3 regions of the Limibacillus sp. MBR-115 genome follow, and region 2 is predicted to be linked to each of the others. Evidence: predicted binding sites of a transcription regulator. Region 2 holds the regulator's gene; each other region holds the start of a gene.
The links. The regulator PhoB, encoded in region 2, activates phosphate uptake and scavenging genes when phosphate is short. The targets are predictions, from matches to a motif close to TNTCATAAAACTGTCA.
Positions count from the first base shown of each region.

Region 1 (7,958 bases), on a different contig from region 2:
CAAAATGTGGACTCACGCAGAGGCGGGCAGCTAAGGGACAACCGTGGACGTGGTCAACAAACTGTTGGGCCCGATGATATCGGTGTTGCACCCTTGTTCGGCTTTGGCGATAGCTTGATCATCGACCGTGAAGCGAATTGCCGCCTCATAGTGCAAAACCTGCCCTTCGCGTGGCCGAATTGCGATTTACAGCAGTACTAGTGGATTGATTCAAATGAATGATATTGCAGGGCGATTGGTGGGTCCCCTATAACGGCGACTGCCTGGAGCCTGTATTTTTTGGATCGAAAGCCGCTACCACGGTCGAAAAATGGATCGCGGGAACCAATCGAGATTCAGACCGGGACTGACAGTTCATTCATCGGCTTGACTTGGTATCCAACCAGCTAAGCATATCCGCCTGGGGCATCGGTCGTGCAAACCAATAGCCCTGGAACATGTCGCAGTCGTTATCGCAAAGCCAATGCATGGTCGCTTCGTCTTCAACACCTTCAGCAACACTTGTAAGCCCAAACTCCATTGCCATATCGATCGCATGGCGCACGATGCACTGATTCTGCGACGAGACCACGACGTCCTTGATAAAAGCCCGATCCAGCTTGATCGTGTCGGCTGGAATATCCCGCAAGTAAGCGAGCGACGAATAGCCTGTTCCGAAATCATCGATGGCTATCGTGATGCCCATTTCTCGAAGGGCTTCGAGCACGGGGACAGCGACCGCCCAATCGCGCACCAAAGCGGTTTCCGTTACCTCAAGCTCCAGCCGCCTGAGAAAGTTGGGATTGCTACGAAAGAGGCCGGATAGACGTTCTGGAAAGCGCTCGTCCGTGACGTCTTCCCCCGACAGGTTGACTGAAATTCTGCTGTCCGCCGATTGATCTTCGATATTCAGACTACCGATGTAGGCAAATGCGCTTCTGAGCGCGTGAGTCGTAATGGCACCGCGCAGATGTGAGCGTTCGGCCAAGGGAATGAACTGGTCTGGGGGGATGAATCCCCGTTCCGGATGGTTCCAGCGGACCAGAAGTTCTGCGCCACAAAAGGAGAGATCCCGGCAGCGCGCCTTGGGCTGGGCGTAAAAGGCCAAGCCTTCATTCATCAAAGCCCGCCGGAGTTCGGCAAGCAGTTCGAGGTTCTCCTTCCGGAGGTCGTTCGTGCGCCTGTCGAAGGAGTGAACTTGAGCACTGGTCAGCGCGCCGTCGGCAATGGCCGCAGCGGCGGCGCGAAGCAGTTCCTCGGATTCACTCGCATCGTCGGGCGATATGGCAACGCCCGCTTCGAGCGATAGCACCAATGCGACACCAGTGGCGTCTTCACTATTCTCGAGAATCTCCAAAATCTGCGCCGTAATTTGCATAGCATCAGAACGGTTGCAATCCGGGAGGAAAACATTGAGGCGATCACGGCCTGAGCGGCCCAAAACCGACGCCTCAGGGACCGCGCTGCTAAGCCGGGCCGAGGCACTTTGAATTGCCGCTTCATAGGCTTCCAGACCAAACGCCACGATCAGTTCGTCATAATTCTTAACCGCAAACTGGATCATCGCGTCGCGCTGGTTTTCAGGGCGATTTACAAAGCAATCCGATATATTATGGAGGAATGCGGAGGTTCGGTAGAGTTTGGTTTCACTGTCATAGTTCAACGCCTCGACAATCTTTTCGTTGCGCGCGTTCAGGGCCGAGCGAAAGCCCCCCACAAGAATGCCGAACCCGGTAAAGTATGCTCCCCGTAAGCTCCAATTGACGAATGACTGCTCTTGGCCGGTCGCAACATCTAATGGCATTAGGGGGCCCATCAAGATAGCACCTGCGACGCCTGCAGCAACGCCGCCAGGAGGACCAAACACAAATGCGCTGATTATGATCGGCACATAGACCAGATGGACATGCGGCAGAGCCGATCCGCCAGACAGGAAAACAACCCACCAACACAGGAGCAGAAGGCTTACAACTATAAGAATAAACAGCGCCCGTCTTGGCAGGCCACCCGACTGCAAATCAATCACAAACCCGCCCCCTCTCCGCCGTATAGGTTTGCCTAAAGGAAAAATCATACCCGGTCACGGCAAAATCCATAGAAAAAACAATCTAAAATTGGAAATTACTGCAAACCGCTTACCATCGGTCGCCGCCAATCAGACAAAGCGGTTCAGGCACAAGACAGGAATCTTCTCAAAGACCTCGGTACGATTTGTACCAATCCACGAACCTGGGTATCCCTTCGGCAATCGTGGTTCGGGGTTGAAAGCCGTGGTCTCGCTGAATAGCGGTAATGTCGGCACTGGTTTGCGGAACATCGCCCGGTTGCAGGGGCAAGAACTCCTTGCTTGCAGTCTGCCCCAAGGCGTCTTCCAGGACGGCAATCATATCCAGCAGGGATTCCGGATGGTTGTTGCCGATGTTGTACAGGCGTTGCGGCGCAGACTGCCCGTCGTCGCGAGGCGGTGCATCGAGCGTCGCCAAGACGCCTTGAACAATATCATCGATGAATGTGAAATCGCGCTTCATCCGGCCGTGGTTGAAGACCTTGATCGCCCGCCCCGCCAAGATAGCCTCGGTGAACAACCACATGGCCATGTCCGGCCGCCCCCAAGGACCATAGACGGTAAAGAAGCGCAGACCGGTCAAAGGCATGCGATAAAGATGAGCATAGCAATGGCTCATCAGTTCGTCGGCCTTCTTGGTCGCCGCATAAAGCGATACCGGCGCATCTACCCTGTCGGCTTCCGAGAAAGGCACCTTGGTGTTGCCGCCGTAAACCGAGCTGGACGATGCATAAACCATATGCTCGAACCCATCCATTTGCCGACAGAGCTCGAGCATGTTTAGGTGTCCGACGAGATTGGCCTGGACATAGGCATGCGGGTTCTCGATCGAATGCCGAACACCGGCCTGTGCGGCCAGATGCACCACACGGCGCAAACGCTGTCCCGCCAGCGCCGCCTTCAAGGCGTCGGCATCGGCTATATCAACCTGATGAAAACCGAACCCAGGCATCGCCAGTAGCCTGGCCAGGCGGTCCGCCTTTAGTTGCGGTGAATAGTAAGTGTTGAGATTGTCGATCCCCACCACGGATTCCCCACGATCGAGCAGCGCTCGTGCCGTGTGATAACCGATGAACCCGGCGGCGCCGGTGACGAGGTAGGTCATGACGCCAACCCGTTTTGCGCACCGGGCATTGCCGTGGGCGTGAAAAACCTCCGCTTATGCCAAGCCCAGGCATCTCCGATGATGGTATCCAAATCGGAACGTTCGGGCGTCCATCTCAAAAGGCTCTGCGCCAGCCTTGGATCCGCGACCAGGCGCGGCGGATCGCCTGCACGTCTCGGGAACGGCTCGGCTGATATCACTTTTCCCGTGACGGCGCGGCACCGGGCTATGACCTCGGCGACCGAGGCCCCGGACCCGGTTCCCAGATTGATCGCCGCCGATGCGCCGCCGCCCAAAAGGTGCTCCAGCGCTGCAACGTGCGCAGCAGCCAAATCGCATACGTGGATGTAGTCCCGTATGGCGGTACCGTCTTCTGTCGGATAGTCGTCGCCATAAACCGAGATACGCTCGCGACGGCCGAGCGCGGCATCCAATACCAAAGGGATCAAGTGTGTTTCGGGCTGGTGAGCTTCACCGATCTCAACGTCGGGATCGGCACCGGCAGCGTTGAAGTAGCGCAAACGTACCGACCGCAAATCATGAGCTACGTCGTAAGCTTCCATGATTTTCTCTGCCGCCAACTTGCTGGCTCCGTAGGGATTGACAGGCTCTTTTGGTTGCCGCTCGTCAATCAGGTCCACGTTGGGTTCACCATAAACCGCCGCGGTCGAGGAAAAGACCAAATGCCCGACACCCCCGCGCTGCATCGCTTCGAGCAGCCGCAGGGTACCGTTCAGATTGATATCCCAGCAAGCGCCCGGGTCTCGCACGGACTCCGATACGACGATCAATCCGGCAAAATGGAGAACCGCGATCGGTTGCGTCTGTTCAATCGCCGCCTGCAGACCTGCGCCGTCGCGCACATCCCCCTCTATCAAAGGGCCCCATTTCACAAACTCTCGATGGCCGCCGGACAAGTTGTCGTAAACAACGGGTTCAAACCCGGCTCGGGCAAGAGCCTTGCAGCAGTGGCTTCCAATGTAGCCTGCGCCGCCTGTCACCAGGACGGTTTTGTTCCTGTCGTCAATCACACGGTTAACCTACCTGCTCGCGTTGGCCCAAAGAAGCCACGCGAGAATGGCCCGATTTGCCATCCTCCGTCCAGCCACGATGACAGAAAGATTCCCGCCGGCGGAATCGTTTTGCCCAACCGGCCGCCCTTCAGGTTTTGGCTGGGCGGCAATTCCCGCTTGCTTCCAGATTACTCGCTTCTTCCGGCAGATTCTGGCGCTTTTTGGCCGGTTTGTCGGATCCGCTGGCCGCATCACGTTTACGCAGGCGACTCTGCGCAAGTTCTCCGCGGCTCTCCAATATCGGATAGGCAACTGACGTCAGGTGGCCATTGATGCGCTTCAGATCACGAATTACGTCAAGATGGAGCGCCGAGGTTTCAATGGATTCCTGGCGCCCGGCGCTTACCCGCTCGAAGTGCAATTCGGCCAGTTTCTGCTCAAGCGCGCGAATGGTGACTTTCTGGTCGAGCAACTGACGCGCAAGCCCGGCGTCTTCGGAAACAAACACGTTCAGCGCCAAGCCAAGGTTATCCATGACGACGGCGTGGAGTTTCTCGATTTCCTTCAGCCCACTGGAGGAAAACAGCAGACGGTTCTTAATCTTCTTGGCGGCTAACTCCATCAAGTTCTTGTCGATGATATCGCCGATGTGCTCCAGATTGGTCGTGAAGGTTAGGATGGCCGTATGCCGCTGACTTTCCTCGCGATCCATTTCCTCTCGGGACAGGCGTGTCAGATAGATCTTTATGGCCTCATAGAGCTTATCCACGTCGTCATCGCGTGTGGATATTTCACGAAGCAACTTCTGATCGTCCTTGCAGAAGACCTCCATCGACTGCCGCAACATCTGCTCCACCATGTCGCCGAGACGCAACGTTTCGCGCGCGGCACTGGCAAGTGCCACGGACGGCGTGTCGACGGCATCAGGGTCGAGATAGCGCGGGCGGCTGTCGTCCTCCTCCTGCTCGACATCCGGCAACAGGCGCTCCAACAGCTTGGCCACAATGCCGGTTAGCGGCAGGAATACCAACGCAACAGCCAAGTTGAATCCGGTATGGGCATTGACGATAAGACGCGGCGAGTCCCCTTCTAGACGCTCCAACAACGCAAGGCACTCCGGCAGGAAGCCCAGCAGCAGCGCCGCACCTATAAACCGCATCATCAAATTGCCGACCGGAGGACGCCTGGCCAGCGCGCCTGACCCGGCGGTCATTGCGACCGGAGCGATGGCGCCGCCAACATTGGCACCCAAGACCAGCGCCAGACCCAGCAGCGGTTCGATAATTCCCGCCGTCGCCAACGACATAAACAACAGCACCATGGCCAGGCTGGAGTGCGCGAGCCAAGTCAATACCGCAGCTACCAGGAAAGCGATCAAGGGCTCGTCGCCCAGGCGTTCCATGAGCAGAGGAAGAATCTCCGACCCTCGAAGCGCGGCCGACGATCCCACAATCAGCTTCAACGATAGAAGCATAAGTCCGAGCCCGACCCCGGCCCTCCCGAGCTGGCGAATGAGCGCCCGCTCACTGCTGAGGAACGCCGTAACACCCGCCACGATCAACAACGGCGAAAGGCTCTTCAAATCGAACGAAAAAACCTGGGCGACAAGCGTCGAGCCAACATCGGCGCCTAGCATGATCGCCAAGGCGGCAGCCGTGGTCATCATGGCGCGGCTTGCGAAACCCGCGACGACCAATGCCGTCGCCGTTGAACTCTGCAACAGCCCTGTAACCAAAATCCCGAAGAAGAAAGCGCGCAATCGGCTTGAAGTGCCAGCGGCAACCACGCGCCGCAACCATGCGCCGAACGCGCGCGTGATGCCGGTCCGCACCATGCGAACGCCCCACAGCAGGAGCGCCACGCCGCCGACAAGGTTGATGATCACTTCAGTGCCACTGAGGTCCATCGCGACTTCCGATCGGACAAGGGTTAAAGAACCACCATGCCCGGACAGTTCCCAACCAGGAACCCGGGCACGATCCAGAAAAATCGAAGGGCAGCACGGAGAAACTTACGAATCACCGCCGCGCCGTAATAAAACTGTAACATTCTCAGCCGCAAAACGAAATGGCCGTTCTTGCCGCCCCGCCGTTCCGATCCCCTTATTAGCGACCGGACCGGGATGATCATAGGCCATCCTTGATTAGGTCAATCACCGACGATCGCCTACGACTTTGTCGTGCCGCGAATGGTGAAAAATGTACGAAATTGATTCGAAGTCTCTCTTACAGCTTGATCTATATCATTTCGATATATATCAAACCGCCATATTATCGACAGAACAAGCGAGTTGTAAAAGCAATGGACACCAAAGCCCTATGCTTGGCCGTGCTCAGTCGCGGCGAGGCCAGTGGATATGAAATCAAGAAGTCACTTGAGAGTATTCCCATCAGTGCCTTGCAAGAGGTTTCTTTCGGGTCGATCTATCCTGCACTCAACAAGCTGACTGAAGAAGAAAGCGTAGTCTGTCGCCAGGAGACCCAAACAAAGCGCCCGGACAAGAAAGTCTACGCGTTGACGGACCTTGGGATGACCAGGTTGATAGAACGTCTGGAGCAGGAACCAGCGCCTGATCGGTTTCGCTCCGATTTCCTCTTCACCTTGAGCTTTGCGCACTTTCTGGAGCCCTCGCTGGTCCGACGGTTAATCGATGATCGCATCGCGTTTTACGAAACCAGGATCCAGGAAATGGAAGGGTGCGATCTGACAAGCGCCACACCAGGAGGGCGTTTCGTGCATGGTTTTGGGCATGCGGTTTATCAGGGCGCCTTGACCTATCTCAGGCAGCAACGCGCCGAACTCTTGGCGGCGCTAAGCGACCTTGCCCACAAAAAAACTCAATCAATCAGACCTGCAAGCGGCATGAAACCGGCTGCTAGTCCGTATAAAGAATCGGGACAATTAGGAAATTGAGATGAACCGATCGATAATCATTGCCTCTCTTATCGCTGTCGCCGCCGTTGCCTGGATCGCTTCAGGCAGCCTGGGCAACGGCTCCGGGCCGCAACCGCAAAAGGAACCGGCCAATCTCTCTGCGTTAAGCGAGCGCCAATCTGTGCGCGTCCGCCAGATCGTGGCCGAGGCACACGAGCGACAGCTTGTATTGCGCGGCTCAACGGAACCGGAACGCGCCGTCGATCTGAAGGCCGAAACCAAAGGGATCATCATTGAGCTGCTCGTGGAGAAAGGAAACGATGTCGCTGCTGGTGACGTCATTGCACGCCTTTCTCCCGAGGATCGTCTGGCGCAACTCGCCGAAGCCAAGGCACTCCGCGAACAACGCCGCATTGAACATGAGGCCAATGTAAAGCTGGCGGACAAGGGCTTTCGCGCGCAGACACAGCTTGCAGGTGCGAAAGCCGGACTGGAGGCGGCCGACGCCGCCGTCAAGAAAGCCGAGATAGAGCTTGAGAACCTGGTCATATCGGCGCCTTTTGCAGGACGCCTGGAAAGCCGTCCGACAGAGCTGGGAAGTTACCTGGAGATTGGCCAGATGGTGGCCCGGATCGTCGACCTCGACCCACTCCTGATCGTGGGTTTCGCGAATGAGCAGGATATCCGTCAAATCGAACTTGGAACGAAGGGTCAAGTGCGATTCGTCGGCGGCGGCCGTGGAGAGGCGGTCGTCTCTTTCATCGCCGCTTCTGCCGAATCCAGCACCCGCACCTTTCGGGTGGAAATGACCATGCCGAATCCTGACGCCGCGGTTCCTGCCGGTATCACCGCCGAGATGATTCTGCCTCGCGTTTCAGTCGTTGCTCACCGTATCAGCCCGGCGATCCTGACGCTGGCTGAC
Region 1 covers NZ_JBEPTJ010000001.1:312,394-320,351, forward strand. The annotation lists gene ABIE63_RS01500 (GGDEF domain-containing phosphodiesterase) at 359-2,005, opposite strand; gene ABIE63_RS01505 (NAD-dependent epimerase/dehydratase family protein) at 2,172-3,149, opposite strand; gene galE (UDP-glucose 4-epimerase GalE) at 3,146-4,180, opposite strand; gene ABIE63_RS01515 (Na/Pi cotransporter family protein) at 4,311-6,068, opposite strand; gene ABIE63_RS01520 (PadR family transcriptional regulator) at 6,464-7,075, shown strand; gene ABIE63_RS01525 (efflux RND transporter periplasmic adaptor subunit) at 7,077-7,958, shown strand, end outside.
Region 1: ABIE63_RS01515 (Na/Pi cotransporter family protein) is a predicted target of PhoB. The motif match lies at 6,193-6,208, and genes of this name have one in related genera.

Region 2 (7,958 bases):
TTTTCATGGGCACCTTGTTGATTGCCGCGATTGCAATGCTGGTGGCAACGCCGATCGGGCTTTTTGCGGCTATCTATCTGGCGGAGTACGCCAACAGCCGGCTCCGCGCAATCGTGAAACCGATCATGGAAATTCTGGCGGGCATACCGACGGTGGTTTACGGCTTCTTCGCCGTTCTGGTGGTGGCGCCGGCCTTACGCGAGGCTGGAAACTCCCTCGGGCTTGATGTCGCGCCGAACAGCGCCCTGGCGGCCGGATCGGTGATGGGCATCATGATTTTGCCATTCATTTCTTCGTTGTCCGATGACGCGTTAGCCGCAGTGCCGCGATCGCTCCGCGAGGGCTCCTACGCGATGGGCGCCACGAAAGCTGAGACGATCCGCAACGTGCTGTTGCCGGCAGCCCTACCGGGCATCGTCGGCGGTGTTCTGCTCGCGGTTTCACGCGCCATTGGCGAAACCATGATCGTGGTGATGGCGGCGGGCCTGATCGCCACTTTGACGGTTAACCCTGCTGATTCCGTAACGACGGTGACGGTGCAGATCGTCACATTGCTGATTGGCGATACCGAATTTGACAACCCGAAGACGCTGGCCGCTTTTGCGCTCGGATTGCTGCTTTTCGTCATCACGCTGTTCTTGAATGTGTTGGCGTTGAAGATCGTCCAGAAATACAGGGAAAAGTACGACTGATGGCCTCGATGCAATCACCCCAAACAGCGAAGTTCGATTGGTTTGGCAAGGCCCAGGAAGCCCGTCGCCGTCGCCGTCACGCGGCGGATCGACGCTTGCAGTTCTATGGAATCGCGGCCATTGGCACGGCGATTTTGCTTCTGGGCGTTCTGCTGGTATCTCTGATGATGAATGGCTCGCCCGCCTTTACTCAAAGCCACGTCACCTTCCAGGTGTTTGTCGACCCGGCAAAGGTCGAGGCCGAAGACCCGGGGTCAGGCGATTTCCGGGGCATTGTTCGTCGCGGCTTCGAGGGGTTGGTTTCTCAAGAACTCTCGCGTCGTGATGGTCGGGACTTTCACGACATGCTGAGTCGGGGCGCTCAGTACATGCTTCGCGATACGGTCGTGGAGAATCCGCGATTGATCGGCCAGACGATAACGGTCACCTACCCCTTTGCCGATCCGATGGATCAGCTCCACAAGGGTCTGATCGACCGCGATACGCCGGAGAGCCAGCGCCGCGTCTCCGACAAGCAGATTGCCTGGTATGACGAGATGGCCGCTTCCGGCGCCATATCCAAGCCCTTCAACTGGGCGCTGTTCTTCAATGCGGACAGTCGCTTCCCGGAACTGGCGGGGCTGGCGGGCGCCTTGGTGGGCTCCTTTTACGCGCTCATGGTTTGTTTTCTCATATCCTTTCCGGTTGGCGTGGCCGCCGCCGTCTATCTGGAGGAGTTTGCGCCTAGAAACCGGGCGACGGACTTGATTGAGGTGAACATCAACAACCTGGCCGCGGTGCCGTCCGTTGTCTTCGGGTTGCTCGGTCTTGCGGTGTTCTTGAATTTCTTCGGTTTGCCGCGCTCGTCGCCGCTGGTTGGTGGCATGGTTCTTTCGTTGATGACCTTGCCGACGATGATCATCGTGACCAGGGCGGCGCTCAAGGCGGTGCCTCCCTCGATCCGGGAGGCGGCGTTGGGTGTGGGTGCCTCGCGCCACCAGGTTGTCATGCACCACGTATTGCCGCTTGCCATCCCGGGCATTCTGACCGGCACTATCATCGGTCTTGCGCAAGCTTTGGGTGAGACGGCGCCCCTGTTGTTGATCGGCATGAATGCCTTCATCACCTCGGCACCGGGCGGCATCACCGAACCTGCGACCGCGCTGCCAACGCAAGTGTTCATCTGGGCGGACAGCCCAGAGCGAGGCTTCGTTTCACGAACCTCTGCGGCGATCTTGGTGTTGATCGGATTTCTCATCGTAATGAATGGCGTGGCGGTGTTTCTACGTCAGCGTCTGGAACGAAAATGGTAGGAGAGCAACAGATGGCCCAGCCGGAGCAGGTCGCCGAGATCGCGCAGGAAGAATTACCGGCTTCCAAAGGCGTTGGTGAAGCACCGCTTGCCAACCCCGCGAATCCGAAGATGGTGACGCGGGACGTGAATGTTCACTACGGCGAGAAGCATGCGCTGCGCGGCGTCAATCTCGACATAAACGCCAACCAGGTGACTGCCCTGATCGGGCCGTCCGGCTGTGGCAAGTCCACCTATCTTCGCTGCTTGAACCGTATGAACGATGTTATCGACGGGTGTCGCGTGACGGGCGAACTGCATCTGGACAACGAAGATATCTACGATCCCAGGTTGGATGTGGTACAGCTGCGCGCCCGCGTCGGCATGGTATTTCAGAAACCGAACCCTTTCCCGAAGTCGATCTTCGACAATATCGCCTATGGACCCCGCATACATGGGATCGGACGCAACCGGTCCGACGTCGAGGAGATTGTCGAATCGAGTCTGCGTAAGGCCGGGCTTTGGGAGGAAGTGAAGGATCGGCTTGATGGGCCGGGCACGGGTCTTTCCGGCGGCCAGCAGCAACGCCTGTGTATCGCCCGGGCCATAGCGGTTAGCCCCGAGGTGATCCTGATGGACGAACCCTGTTCCGCTCTTGATCCCATAGCGACTGCGCGGATCGAGGAGTTGATCGACGACCTGCGCCGCAACTTTACAATCGTCATAGTCACACATTCGATGCAACAGGCCGCGCGCGTGTCGCAGCGCACGGCGTTTTTCCATCTGGGCGAGTTAGTCGAGGAAGGTGACACCGACGCCGTGTTTACCGTTCCGAAGGACAAACGCACTCAAGGATACATCACGGGCCGGTTTGGCTAATCAAAGATAGACTTGGTAGGGCCGAACCAGCAGAGGCGGGAGAAGAACATGGGAACGGGCAACGAGCACAAGGATCATATCGTCAGGTCTTTCGACGAGCAGTTGGATCTGCTGACGCAGTCGATCGTGCGGATGGGCGGGATAGCCGAAAGTCAGCTTTCGCTATCAATCCAAGCGTTGGTGAGGCGCGACTCCGACCTGGCCGGGAAAGTGGTCGCAAACGACGCCGAACTGGACAGACTGGAGCACCAGGTCGACGAAATGGTGGTCCGGCTGCTGGCGCTTCGCCAGCCAATGGCCATCGACCTTCGCGATGTAATCTCCGCCCTGAAAATTTCCTCCGACGCGGAACGGATCGGCGATTACATCCGGAATATCGCCAAACGCACACTGGCGCTCAACCAACTGCCGCCGATCAAACCGCTGTACGCGATCCCGCGTATGGCGCAGCTTGTCGAAACCTCCATCAAGGATGTGTTCGATGCCTATGTGGAACGCGATGTCGAGCGCGCTGCGGAAGTGTGGCGACGGGACGAGGAAGTGGACGAGATGTACACCAGCCTGTTCCGCGAACTTCTCACCTACATGATGGAAGATCCACGCTCAATCACGACCTGTACACACCTGCTGTTCATAGCCAAGAATATCGAACGCATCGGCGACCATGCGACTAACATCGCGGAGGTCGTGACTTTTCTGGTGACAGGCAAGCATCTGACCGAAGGGCGCCCCAAAGGCGATACCACGAGCTACACTGTATTCACGCAAGACAGCCAGGAGGCGGAGGGTGGGAACCACGATGCTTGAACGTAACGCTTCGCAGGCCGTCAAACCGCTGGTGCTCATCGTTGAGGACGAAGACGCCTTGGTGACATTGCTGCGCTACAACCTGGAACGCGAGGGGTACCGAACGGCTGCGGCCCGTGACGGTGAAGAAGCCTTGGTTATGGTCAAGGAGGAAACGCCGGATATCATTCTGCTCGACTGGATGTTGCCCCTGACATCGGGCATCGAAGTGTGCCGCCAACTCCGTCGCAGGCCGGAGACCAAAGATGTGCCCGTGGTGATGCTGACGGCGCGTGGCGAAGAGGGCGACAAGGTTCGCGGGCTCAACAGCGGCGCGGACGATTATATTACCAAACCGTTCTCCCCTGCGGAGCTGGTCGCCCGATTGCGGGCGGTCATGCGTCGGGCGCAGCCGGCCTTGGCGGCGGATACTCTTGAGTTCGAAGACATGATCATGGATCTCGTTGCGCATAGGGTCCGACGTGGAAGCCGCAACGTTCATCTCGGCCCGACCGAGTATCGGCTCTTGCGCCATCTGTTGCAGCACCCGGGGCGCGTATTTAGCCGGGAGCAGCTTCTCGATGCCGTTTGGGGACACGATGTCTACGTTGAGCCGCGTACGGTGGATGTGCACATCAGGCGTTTGCGCAAGGCGTTGAACGAGGGCGACGAGGCCGATTTGATCCGCACGGTCAGGGCGGCGGGCTATGCTCTCGACAAGCCCATGACAGACGGTGACGCGATAGCCATGAAATAGCCGCTTGATTTAGCGGACCTCGCGCCCAAATCGTTAGGGTCTTTATTTGGGAGCGAACGCCGTGAGATCCGTTATGGAAGAATCAAAGGTAATTCAGTTGGAAGGCGTTCGTTTGACCCTGTCGGCGGCCTCCGGCCCGGTGGAGATACTGCGCGGGCTCGACCTCGAAATCGAGGCCGGCGAAACGGTGAGCATCGTGGGGCCGTCCGGGTCCGGCAAGTCCTCCATGATGATGTTGATCGCCGGGCTGGAGCGGGCAACCGCGGGCCGAGTTCAAATCGATGGAACCGATTTGACGAATCTCAATGAGGACGCGCTCGCGCGCTTTCGCCGTGATCGTATCGGCATCGTTTTCCAGGATTTTCACCTGATTCCAACGATGAACGCCCTGGAGAATGTCGCGGTGCCCCTCGAGTTCGCGGCAGCACCTGACCCTTTTGCGCGTGCAGCCGAGGTATTGGAGCAAGTTGGGCTCGGTCAGCGCCTCACACATTTCCCCTGGCAGCTTTCCGGGGGTGAGCAGCAGCGTGTAGCTCTGGCGCGCGCGTTTGCCTCAGGCCCGCGACTGCTGTTGGCCGACGAGCCAACAGGCAATCTGGACGGCGAGACGGGGCGTCAGGTGATAGAGCTGCTTTTCACTTTGCAACGCAAGCAAGGTACGACTCTTTTGTTGATTACGCACGATCCTGCCCTCGCCGAGCGCTGTGATCGCCAAGTACGAATCCTGGACGGTCGCATCGAAGCGGACAGCCGTCTGTCGGCGGCGGCTCAGTAAATTTCTTGTCCAGCATCACAAAGAACGAGCAAACCTTGTCGCTTCTAGGAAGCCTAGCCCAGCCTTTCAGACTGGCACGCCGAGAATTACGAGGCGGCCTGAAGGGATTCCGGATTTTTATAGCCTGCCTGGCGCTGGGAGTAGCGACGATCGCAGGGGTCGGGTCGTTGTCCGAGGCGATGCTTTCATCGCTTCGTACGGACGGGCGCGCACTGCTCGGCGGCGACGTTGAGGTTCGATTGATCCATCGTGAGGCCAGCGCGGCAGAGGAGTCCTGGTTCCGTGACAGCAGCAAGCGCCTCTCGCGCACAGCCGACCTGCGCACCATGGCGCGCAGCGGTCTGCAACCGGATGGCACGACGCAGGGACGACAGCGGTTAGTCGAGTTGAAAGCGGTTGATGAGGCCTACCCGCTGTATGGCGCGTTCAAAAGCGACCCGCAATCAGACCTGCCGGACCTTCTGGCCTATCGAGACGGCCGCTGGGGTGCGCTCGTCGACACCGCTTTGTTGGTGGCGCTGGAAATAGAGGCCGGCGATGCCTTGCGAATCGGTAACGTCGACTATGAGGTTCGCGGTACGGTCAAACGCGAGCCTGACCGTGCGGCGCGCGCCTTTACCCTGGGGCCGCGGGTGCTTGTGGGGTTGGCCAGCCTCGAAGGGAGCGGGTTGCTGCAGCCGGGGAGCCTCGCCTACCACCACTATCGTCTTGAGCCGCGCGACGGATTGACGCCGGAGCAATGGATAGATGCGACCAAGGAGCGTTTTCCCGAGGCAGGGTGGCGGATCGTCGACGTAGCGGGTGGTGCGCCTGGGATGGAGCGTTTCGTCGAACGTGTCACCCTTTTTATGACTCTGGTTGGGCTGACGGCATTGCTGGTTGGGGGCGTCGGAGTCGCCAACGCCGTGCGCAGCTACCTGGGTGAGAAGCGCAAGGTGATTGCCACCTTGAAGGCGCTCGGCGCCTCGGCCCGTCAGATCTTTTTGACATACCTTCTGCAAATTCTTGCCATCGCCGGACTTGGCATAGCCATAGGGCTTGCCATCGGCGCAGCCGTACCTTTGGCGGTCGGTCCTCTCTTGGCCGACCGGCTTAACCTTTCAAGCTTGGGCGGCCTTTATCCGCAGCCCTTACTGCTTGCCGCCCTGTTTGGGCTGTTGGTGACCCTGTCCTTCTCTCTTTGGCCCCTTGGGCGCGCTCAAGCCGAACGGGCAGCCGGGCTTTTCAGGGAGCAGGGCAGCAGCGAGCGCCGTCTGCCGGCCCCATGGGTTGTGATCGTTACGCTGATGGCCGCGGCAGCACTTGCCGGTCTTGCAATCATCACCTCAACGGACCGCCTGTTCGCGGCGGGGTTTGTTGCCGGATCGGTCGGTAGCCTTTTGGTGTTCCGTCTCGCGGCTGCGGGTGTCATGGCCGCGGCGCGCGCTTTGCCACGCTTTCGTACGGTTGAACTGCGGCTTGCGGTTGCCAGTCTGCACCGCCCGGGCGCTTCGACGGCCAGCGTGGTCGTGTCCTTAGGGTTGGGCCTGACGGTGCTGGTTGCCATCGCATTGATCGAAGGCAACCTTTCTCGTCAAGTGACGGAGCGCATTCCAGAGGAGGCGCCGGGCTTCTACTTTATCGATATACAGCCCGAACAGGCGATGGCCTTCGAGGAAACCGTGCGCAGCGTGCCGGGAGTGGAGCGTATGCAGCGTGTCCCGATGTTGAGAGGCCGCATTACCGCAGTAAACAGGGTGCCACCGGACCAGTTGGACCTGCCGTCGGATGTCGCCTGGGTTTTCCAAGGCGATCGCGGACTGACCTGGTCACGGGAAATGCCGCCGGATTCCCCGTTGGTCCTGGGTGAGTGGTGGACTCCTGACTACAACGGCCCACCCCTGGTTTCACTGGACCACGATGTCGTGGAGGCGTTGGGCCTCGTGCTTGGTGACACCCTTACGGTCAATATCCTGGGGCGTAATGTCGAGGTAGAGATCGCCAACAGCAGGGAGATCGACTGGCAGGATCTGCAGATCGATTTCGTCATGGTGTTCTCGCCGGGCCTGCTCGAGAGCGCACCACAGAGTCAGATCGCGACGGTTACTTTGGACCCGGACCAGGAAGACTACTTGGAAAGGCTGGTCGTCAACCGCTTCCCTAATGTATCGGCTATCCGGGTCAAGGAAGCGCTGGCGCAGGCGGCGGAGTTCTTCGGCAAGGTCGCCGTGGCCATACGAGCGACGGCGGGCTTGACGCTCCTTTCGGGCGTGCTGGTACTCGCGGGGGCTTTCGCGGCGGGTCACCGGCGCCGCGTTTATGATTCCGTTGTTCTGAAGGTGTTGGGTGCGACCCGCCGGCGTGTAGCGACCAGTTTTTTGTTGCAGTACGGGTTGTTGGGGCTGATTACGGCAGCCATTGCTGCGGCCATTGGTTCCTTGGCCGGATATGTCGTGGTGACGCAGGTCATGAAAGCGGATTTTATCTTTCTGCCGATGGCCGTCTTCCCGACGGCACTATTGGCTGCGGCTTTGACCTTGGGGATCGGTTTCGTCGGCACTTGGCGGGCCCTTTCGATCAAACCGGCACCGCTATTGCGCAACGAATAACTGGAAATGCCGCGGGATATTATGGAAATTACGCAACAGGAGTGCGAGAATCTATTGAACAGACGACGGCTTTGACCAATATTTAGGCTCAATCGGTGATGTCACCGAAGGGTTAACGGCATCTGCGGTTAAGCAGGTGGTATGCAGCAGGAGGAAGAATTAGATGCTCGGTCCGAATTCTCAAACCATTTCACGCGGCAGAGCCCAAGCC
Region 2 covers NZ_JBEPTJ010000002.1:338,981-346,938, forward strand. The annotation lists gene pstC (phosphate ABC transporter permease subunit PstC) at 1-692, shown strand, start outside; gene pstA (phosphate ABC transporter permease PstA) at 692-1,984, shown strand; gene pstB (phosphate ABC transporter ATP-binding protein PstB) at 2,095-2,841, shown strand; gene phoU (phosphate signaling complex protein PhoU) at 2,890-3,648, shown strand; gene phoB (phosphate regulon transcriptional regulator PhoB) at 3,641-4,384, shown strand; gene ABIE63_RS05210 (ABC transporter ATP-binding protein) at 4,458-5,159, shown strand; gene ABIE63_RS05215 (FtsX-like permease family protein) at 5,165-7,747, shown strand; gene ABIE63_RS05220 (Bax inhibitor-1/YccA family protein) at 7,911-7,958, shown strand, end outside.

Region 3 (7,958 bases), on a different contig from region 2:
TCTTCGATGGCCAGGAAGTCTTGAGCGCCGCGGGATAGAATATCCCAGGCCAGCAGCGAAGCTTCGCCGCAAGAAAGCCCGGCCATGATGGTCTCCGCTTCGATCGGCACCGTCGCGGGGCGACCGGCGCGCGCGCTTGCCAGGATGCATGCCGCCGTTGCGGGCTCAACGATCACAAAGCGCGGGCGGGCGGCCCCCAAGCGCTGCCAGAAGGTCGCGCAGACCGCAGCCGCCACGCCGCCAACGCCGGCCTGTATGAAAACATGGCTCGGTGGTGGACCCTCGATTTGGTCCAGCACCTCGGCGGCCATGACGCTGTACCCAGCCATGACATTGCGGGGCAGGTCCATATAACCTTCGTAGGAGGTGTCGGAGACCACATACCATCCGTTAGCCGCCGCTTCCTCCGCGCAACGCCGCAAAGAGGCATCGTAATCGCCATCGATGCGGACAACTTCAGCGCCCAGCGCTTCCATGGCTTCCTGCCGCCCTTTGCTAACTTCGGCATGAATATAAATTCGGCAAGCGCAGCCGACCATCTGCGCGCCCCAGGCCACCGAGCGCCCGTGGTTGCCGTCCGTGGCCGTCACCACCGTAATATTCTCCACCGCACGCGCCAGCGCGCCGCTACGCAACGCGGCCAAAGGCGGACGTTCACCCTTTTGCGCTTCCAGCAAGTCGGCCATCAGACAAACCACGGCGTAGGACCCACCCAAGGCCTTGAAGCTCCCCAATCCAAATCGAGGGCTTTCGTCCTTGTAGAGCACCTCGGCCAGCTGCAGCTCTTCCGCCAGGTGGTTCAGCGACCGCAAGGGTGTTGGCTCATAGCCCGGCCAAGTCGTGATTTCACGCTGAGCGGCTGCGGTCATCGTGGAGGAAAGAACGGCCTCTAATTCCGCCGGAAAGGAGCCCGTCGAGGGTGAGGTCGCCGCACGGTCGGTGATCCTGCCGCACCCCGCAACTGTCCTGCTCAGCGTCATCGTTCACTCCTTTCGGCAAGCCAAAGAGACCGTCGGGAAGCAAGACCCGCCGATACGAAACATGGGCTTGGGCACGCTAGGCGCGCCGCCAAGCTTGCGTCTTGCCAATCAAGCCATGCGTCAAACCCGCGTGCATCAATCGAACGCAGGCGTTGGTGTAGAAAATCATCATCCCCATGGCCGCCGCCGGTGCGATATCACCGGCGTCATCCATGTTCAACATGGCGATGGATGCCAGCGTGGTATCGGGCGAATAGAGGAAGACGACAGCAGACACAGTGGTCATGGCGTTGACAAACAGATAGATCGAAATATCGAGAATCGCGGGCAAGCAAACCGGTACCGTCACACGCGCAAACGTTCGGTAAAACGGCTGCTTCAATGAAGCCGAAACGGACTCGAACTCGGCATCCATCTGTTTGAGCGCGGTGACGGCCGTCAGGTGCGACACGGTATAAAAGTGGGTGATCGTACAGATCACCAGGATGGTCATGCTGCCATAGAGCGCGTTTAGCGGATTGTCTGGATCATTGAAAAAGAACACATAGGCCAGTCCCAAAACCATACCCGGCACCGCCATCGGCATCATTGCGAGGAATTGAAAACTGGAGCGACCGAACTGGAACCCGCGGCCTTTTTCAACGACATAAGCACCGATAAAAACCACCGCGGTTCCAAAAATACTGGTGTAAAGCGCAAGACGAATTGAGTTCAGGTAGGAACCCCAACCGCCGCCATCCATGCGTCCAAACTGATAATTCTTCAGGCCCAATTCCAGGTTATAGGGATAGAACTTCACCAACGCGGCATACTGACAGACCGCCAGAAGACCCATGATGAAGAGTCCGACCAACGTGCAGTAACCGAACATGGATAAATCGAAGAGCCTGCTTTTCTTGGGCGAATAGGGAACGGCGCGTGCCGAGAGCAGCGCCACCTGGCGACGCTGCATGGAGCGATCAATGGCAAAAGCCAAGACCGCGGGGAACAGCAGAACGACCGAGACCACGGCGCCCATTTCGAAGTTCTGCTGGCCGACAACCTGTTTGTAGATGTCCAGCGCCAGCACGTTGTACTGGCCACCGATAACCTTGGGCACGCCGAAGTCGGTGATCACCAGGTTGAAAACCACAAAAGCTGCAGAAACCAAACCGTAGCGCGCACCGGGCAGAGTTACGGTGAAAAACGTCTTCAGTTTGGAGGCCCGAAGGGCGATCGCAGCTTCATAGAGCCTGGCATCGGCGATCGACAAGGCTACCAGGATGATGATCAAGGCATGCGGAAAGGTATAAAAGACCGATGCTATGACGATGCCAATGGGGCCGTAGATCGACTCCCCCATCAGCATTTCCTTGATCATCCCCTGATTACCAAACAGGTAGACAAGCCCAATGCCGGGAAGCAGCGAAGGAACCAGAATGGGAACAAGGGCAATCACGCGGAACAGCCCCTTGAAGGGCATGCAGCTTCGCGTTAGCGCGTAAGCAAAAAAGAATGCCAGCGACACCGTAATGATGGTTGTCAGGCTGGCAATGAAAAGGCTGTTGACGATCGACAGACGCAACGTCGGTGTCTGGAAATAGATCTGGTAGTTCCGCGCGCCGAGTTGCGGCATGGGGCGCAAGAAAACACGGGAAAGATCGCCGCGCCCGACTTCCAATGTCTGTCCGGATTCCGTCAGGTTGCCGTCGTAGAGAAGCGTCCCTCCCTCTTCGGTCGTGTCGGTGAAACGAAAAGCGTCAATGCCCTGGCGCTCCGATTTCAAAAGAAATTCAGACGCGGCGATGCGTGTACGTGCGGTCGGCAGCAGTCCGTTATTGATTGGCTGGCTCAGGCGTTCCACCCAGTCCGCCGCCGAGCCCTTGTCAATCCACTGACCATCTTCCTCAAATTCGATCATCACCGCATCGAAGCGGAAATCGTAAACCTCGACCGAGCGCGACATCATCGCATAGAGGGGAAAGGCCAGGGTTATCAGAAGATAGAGGCCAATGACCATTATCAGCCCGCGCATCATCCAGTCGTCGCGACTGACTTTCGCCTTGATCGGACCGCTCGACGGGCGCGCAGGCTGCAAGGCTACTGCTGGGTTCGGCGCAGTCATCGCTCGCCTCGTCCGAATATCCTCAGGCCACGCGCCGGCAAGCGAACGGTCAAAGGCGCGCCGTTCTTCAGGGAATCCGCCCGCGTTTGTTCTGCAGGCAATTCAAGGCGCAACAGCGGCGCTTGCCCGACTTCCCACCCCAGGTGCAGGCGCACCACCGGCCCCAGGAACTCATGGTAGACAATCTTCAGATCAAGGCTGTTGTCCTGCGCGCCGGTGTCGGTTTGGACTTCAACCTCTTCCGGGCGCAGCGCCAAGGTTACGGCCTTACCAACCGCTAATTCGCCTGTCTCGCAGCGCAACTGGCGACCTTCGATCGTGATGCTATCTTGGCCGGTGACTTCTCCGGTCAGGAAATTCATGGCGCCGATGAAATCGGCTACAAAAGCGGATTCAGGCTCCCGATAAATCTGCTCAGGCGTCCCGACCTGCTCAATGACGCCGTGGTTCATCACGACGATGCGGTCTGCCATGGTCAGAGCTTCTTCCTGATCGTGTGTCACCATCGCCGTGGTCACGCCAAGTTCGCGCTGCAATAGCTTGATTTCGTGGCGCAGGTGCGTGCGAACCTTCGCATCGAGTGCCGAAAGCGGCTCGTCGAGCAGCAGCAGATTCGGCGAAGGAGCCAGGGCCCGCGCCAAGGCGACGCGCTGTTGCTGGCCGCCGGAGAGCTGTGCTGGGTATTTGTCTCCTTGATCGGGCAGCCCGACCAACTCCAAAAGTTCGGTAACACGCCGCTGCACTTGCTGGCGCGGCATGCGGCGATTCTCCAACCCATAGGCCACATTCTTCGAGACCGTCAGGTTGGGGAACAGAGCATAAGACTGGAACACGATGCCGAAATCCCGCTCGCTGGGCGGCAACGCGGAAATATCCTCGCCATTTTGATAGATGCGCCCTTCGCTTTGAATGTCGAGCCCGGCTATCGCCCGCAGAAGGGTCGTCTTTCCACAACCGGAAGGGCCGAGAAAACAAACGAATTCGCCAGGGTATATCTCCAGCGAGATTTCTTTAAGTGCAACAAACTCTCCGAAGCGCTTTATGACATTTTCGATGCGCAGGAAGGGTTCTTGTGTGGAGAGCTTTGCTTTACCCATACCTGCGGTTTCGGCTACGGCCATGTATTCCGCTCCTGAGGTTCCGGCGTTAAGAAATGAATGGCGGGGACGCCTGCGAACAGGCGCCCCCTGGCTGTCACGTTGAGAACCGACGGTCCCCTTTCGCTTTACTCAGCTCTTGGGCTCCGACTTGCTGTCGTAGCGCGTCTGCCATTCCTTCAGAATCCGCTCGCGATTACGAGCAGCGAACTCGAAGTCGTTGTCGATCATGGCTTCCAGGATACCGTCCGGGAAATGCTCGACCGGCTTGGCCAGCGAGGGGATGCCGACGACGGCATAGCCTTCGTTGTACATCTTCATCGCGTCTTCGGTAATGAGCCAGTCCATGAGCGTCTTGGCGGCATCCATGTGATCCGTACCCTTAACGATTGCCGCCGCTTCCATGTCCCAACCGATACCCTCGGAAGGAATCACAACCTCAAGCGGGGCGCCCTCGGCTTTGGACTTCGCGCCACGGAAGGCGAAGGACACGCCGATGGCGATTTCGCCGCGAGCAGCGTCCTTGCAGGGCTTGGAGCCGGAGTGCGTGTAGTAGCGGATGTTTTCATGGAGCTTGTCCATATAGGCCCAGCCACCATCTTCGCCGAACATCTGGAGCCAGCTGGAAACGTCCAGGAAGCCCGTGCCCGAAGAGTTCGGGTTCGGCATGGAAACGTGACCCTGATAGACCGGCTTGGTCAGATCTTCCCAAGATGTGGGAACCGGCAGGCCGTTCTTCTCGCCTTCGACGGTGTTGAAGCAGATGGCCGCGACCCAGGCGTCCATGCCCACCCAAGCTGGCGGATCGGCTTTATCCCGGAATTTTGGATCGAGCTTTTCCACACCCTTGGGCGCGTAAGGCTCAAGCATGCCCTCACTCTTCATCAGAAGCAGCGACGTAGCGGCCAAGCCCCAGATTACATCGGCTTGGGCGTTGTCCTTCTCAGCCAAAAGCTTGGCCGTGATGATGCCCGTCGAATCGCGCACCCACTTAACTTCGATATCCGGATGGGCCGCATTGAAGCGCTCGGCATATTTCTGCAAGTCCTCGGCTTCGATGGCCGTATAGACGGTCAACGCCTCCGCTTTGGCGGCGGTGCTGAGCATCATGGACATGGCCAGGGCGGTGAATGCTCCCCCCAGCAAACTACGTTGAGATAATTTCATGTCAGAAGACCTCTTCCCTGTGGTGAATTTCGTTGATTTGCCTTTTTAGAATCCGAACTCTATCGGTTTCGCGGCAAAATTATTACAGAAATATTACACCGCCGTCACGTATCGTAACAATCTTCTTCTGGGCGAGACGGCCCGACTCAATTCGGATACCTAAAGAAGCAAGCGAGGTATCGTATCGCGCCAACGCCGCACCAAGACTTCGCGATCGCCTTCGTAGGCCTCCAAGGTTGTATCGAAGACGAAAAGCTCACCGTCGGTCGTCGCCTCAACTTGAATCTCGGTACGGACCTCCCAGTCGCCGCGCTTGCGCCAACTCGTGAAATGCAGATCCGCAGTAGCCGTTGTCGGATCCTCCGGAGAAATCGACCAGGTTTCCCGACGCACCTCCTGCTGCAGCAACCCGTGGTCCGGCAACTCCTCCACGCCGCTGTCCTCCAGGATACAGTATCGGGTCACGTTGCTATTGAGGTCGCGTTCAATCCAGCGCCGGTTCTGCTTGGGCTCACAAATTTTGTAAGTTGGAACAGGCGGAAGTTCGGGCTCTTCGAAGTCATAGCGATCATCGCAAACGGTACGGCAGGGCAAGGTCAGACGCGCCGCCGCACCCAACTCCAGCGTTGCGGTTACCGCCGTCGGCGGCGGTTGAATGAGAGGCCAGTAGGCGGTGGAAATTGCCAGTTGCAAACGATGCCCCGCCAAAAAGCGATGCCCGCATTCATCAAGCACGATCTGTAGGTCTTCGACTTGACCGGGGACCATTGGCTCCGGCGTTTCATTGCCGCGCCGGTGCGTGAGATTGAGGACGCCCCATGAAACGCGGTGTGCCGCACCGTCCGGCGCCAAATCGATCAGTCGAATGATCAGATGACCGACTGCGGCGTCGATTGCGACCTTCAAGGTGAGAAACGGTCGCCCCAGAATTTCCAAGGGCGCAACCAAAACATCAGACTGGAACAGAAGAGACCCGCCGCCATCGATCCGCTGGTCGCCGGGCAACTGACCATCAGGTGCGACTGAGAAGTACTCCCCGCATTCCAGCCCCAGATCCTGCGGTGACTTCAATGACACCGAAACCTGGGTGCCACCTTCATCCGACAGGCTGCCATCCCGGATAAGGAACAGGCTAAATGGTTCAATGTTATCGGAGGGCCAGGTCTGCTCTCCGACCCAACGTCCAGGGTCTCTTTCGCGCCAGCGTGTCGGTCGAACGGCTTGCGTGATATAGGCACGATAGGCGGGCAGGTTTTCCGCGCCGTTGTCTTCCTCCTTGAGCCAGCGGTCCCACCAACGCAGCGCCTCAGCGAAGAAATCGATGCGCGGGTGGGGATAGGCGAAATGGGGATACTTGTGAATCCATGGGCCGTTGATGGCCTTGGCAACGCCTCCAAGGCCCGCCACAGCAGCCGGCGGCGCATTCTTGTAACCGTCGGCCCACCCACCTATCACCAAGGCTGCGGCTTTCAAGGCACCATAGTCCTCACAGATGGAGCCGTGCTTCCAGTAGGCATCACGGTGCGGATGACCGAACCAAATCGCGACCAACGGCGGTAGGTTCTCCAACCTTTCGCGCCACATCTCGCGCCAACGCTCCCCAACCAACAAAGGATCGGGCGGGCGGGAGCTGCGCGACAGCATCGAAGCAGCCCAGCTGAGGTTGCTGTTTAGAAGGCAGCCGTTCTTGTAATGGATATCATCGTTGTAACGATCCACTGTCGTGGAGAGCGCTATCACGGCCTTTAAGGGCTCGGGCGCCAACGCCGCTACCTGCAGGGCGTTGAAGCCGCCCCACGAGATTCCCATCATGCCGACCTTGCCGCTGCACCAAGGTTGCGCCGCAATCCAGTGGATGACCGCGACAGCATCATCCCATTCCTGCTGCGTGTACTCGTCGGTCATCAGGCCGTCCGATTCGCCGTTGCCACGCATATCAACACGCACACCGGCATATCCGGCTTGGGCAAAGGTCGGATAATTGGTTTCGTCACGCTGCGCGGTGCCATCGCGCTTGCGGTAAGGGAGGAACTCAAGAATTGCCGGAACGGGTACCACATCGGCGCCGCGCGGGAGCCAAATGCGCGCCGCGAGCCGGCAGCCGTCGTCCATCTCTATCCAGACGTTTTCCAACACATCATGGCTCGCCACAGCATTACCGGACATGAGGTACACCCTCCCAAGTGCGGACAAGAGAACGATCTTGCCGAACTAATGGTGCGATCAACAACGAAGAAAGATGCCGGGGGCCTAAATGATCGCGTGGCGAACCTTCGCGGACACCCATTCGCTCAACACCACGGTTCCAAGGATAACGATGAAAATCATGGTTACTTGCGGCCAGGCCAGTACATTCAGCGATGCCTGAAGTTGGAGGCCAATGCCTCCGGCGCCGACCAAGCCCAGAATCGTCGACTCTCGGATGTTGATATCCCACCGAAACACCGAAATGCCGAAGAACGCTGGCAACACCTGCGGCACAATAGCGTAGTCCACGACCTGTGCGGCAGATGCGCCGGTCGCAGAGATCGCCTCGACCTGAGTTTCGTCAATCTCCTCAATCGCCTCATAAAGGAGCTTAGCGACAAAGCCGATCGACCTAAGGCCGAT
Region 3 covers NZ_JBEPTJ010000001.1:597,146-605,103, forward strand. The annotation lists gene ABIE63_RS02810 (diaminopropionate ammonia-lyase) at 1-980, opposite strand, end outside; gene ABIE63_RS02815 (putative 2-aminoethylphosphonate ABC transporter permease subunit) at 1,057-3,084, opposite strand; gene ABIE63_RS02820 (putative 2-aminoethylphosphonate ABC transporter ATP-binding protein) at 3,081-4,205, opposite strand; gene ABIE63_RS02825 (putative 2-aminoethylphosphonate ABC transporter substrate-binding protein) at 4,314-5,348, opposite strand; gene ABIE63_RS02830 (CocE/NonD family hydrolase) at 5,508-7,514, opposite strand; gene phnE (phosphonate ABC transporter, permease protein PhnE) at 7,599-7,958, opposite strand, start outside.
Region 3: ABIE63_RS02825 (putative 2-aminoethylphosphonate ABC transporter substrate-binding protein) is a predicted target of PhoB. The motif match lies at 5,431-5,446, and genes of this name have one in related genera.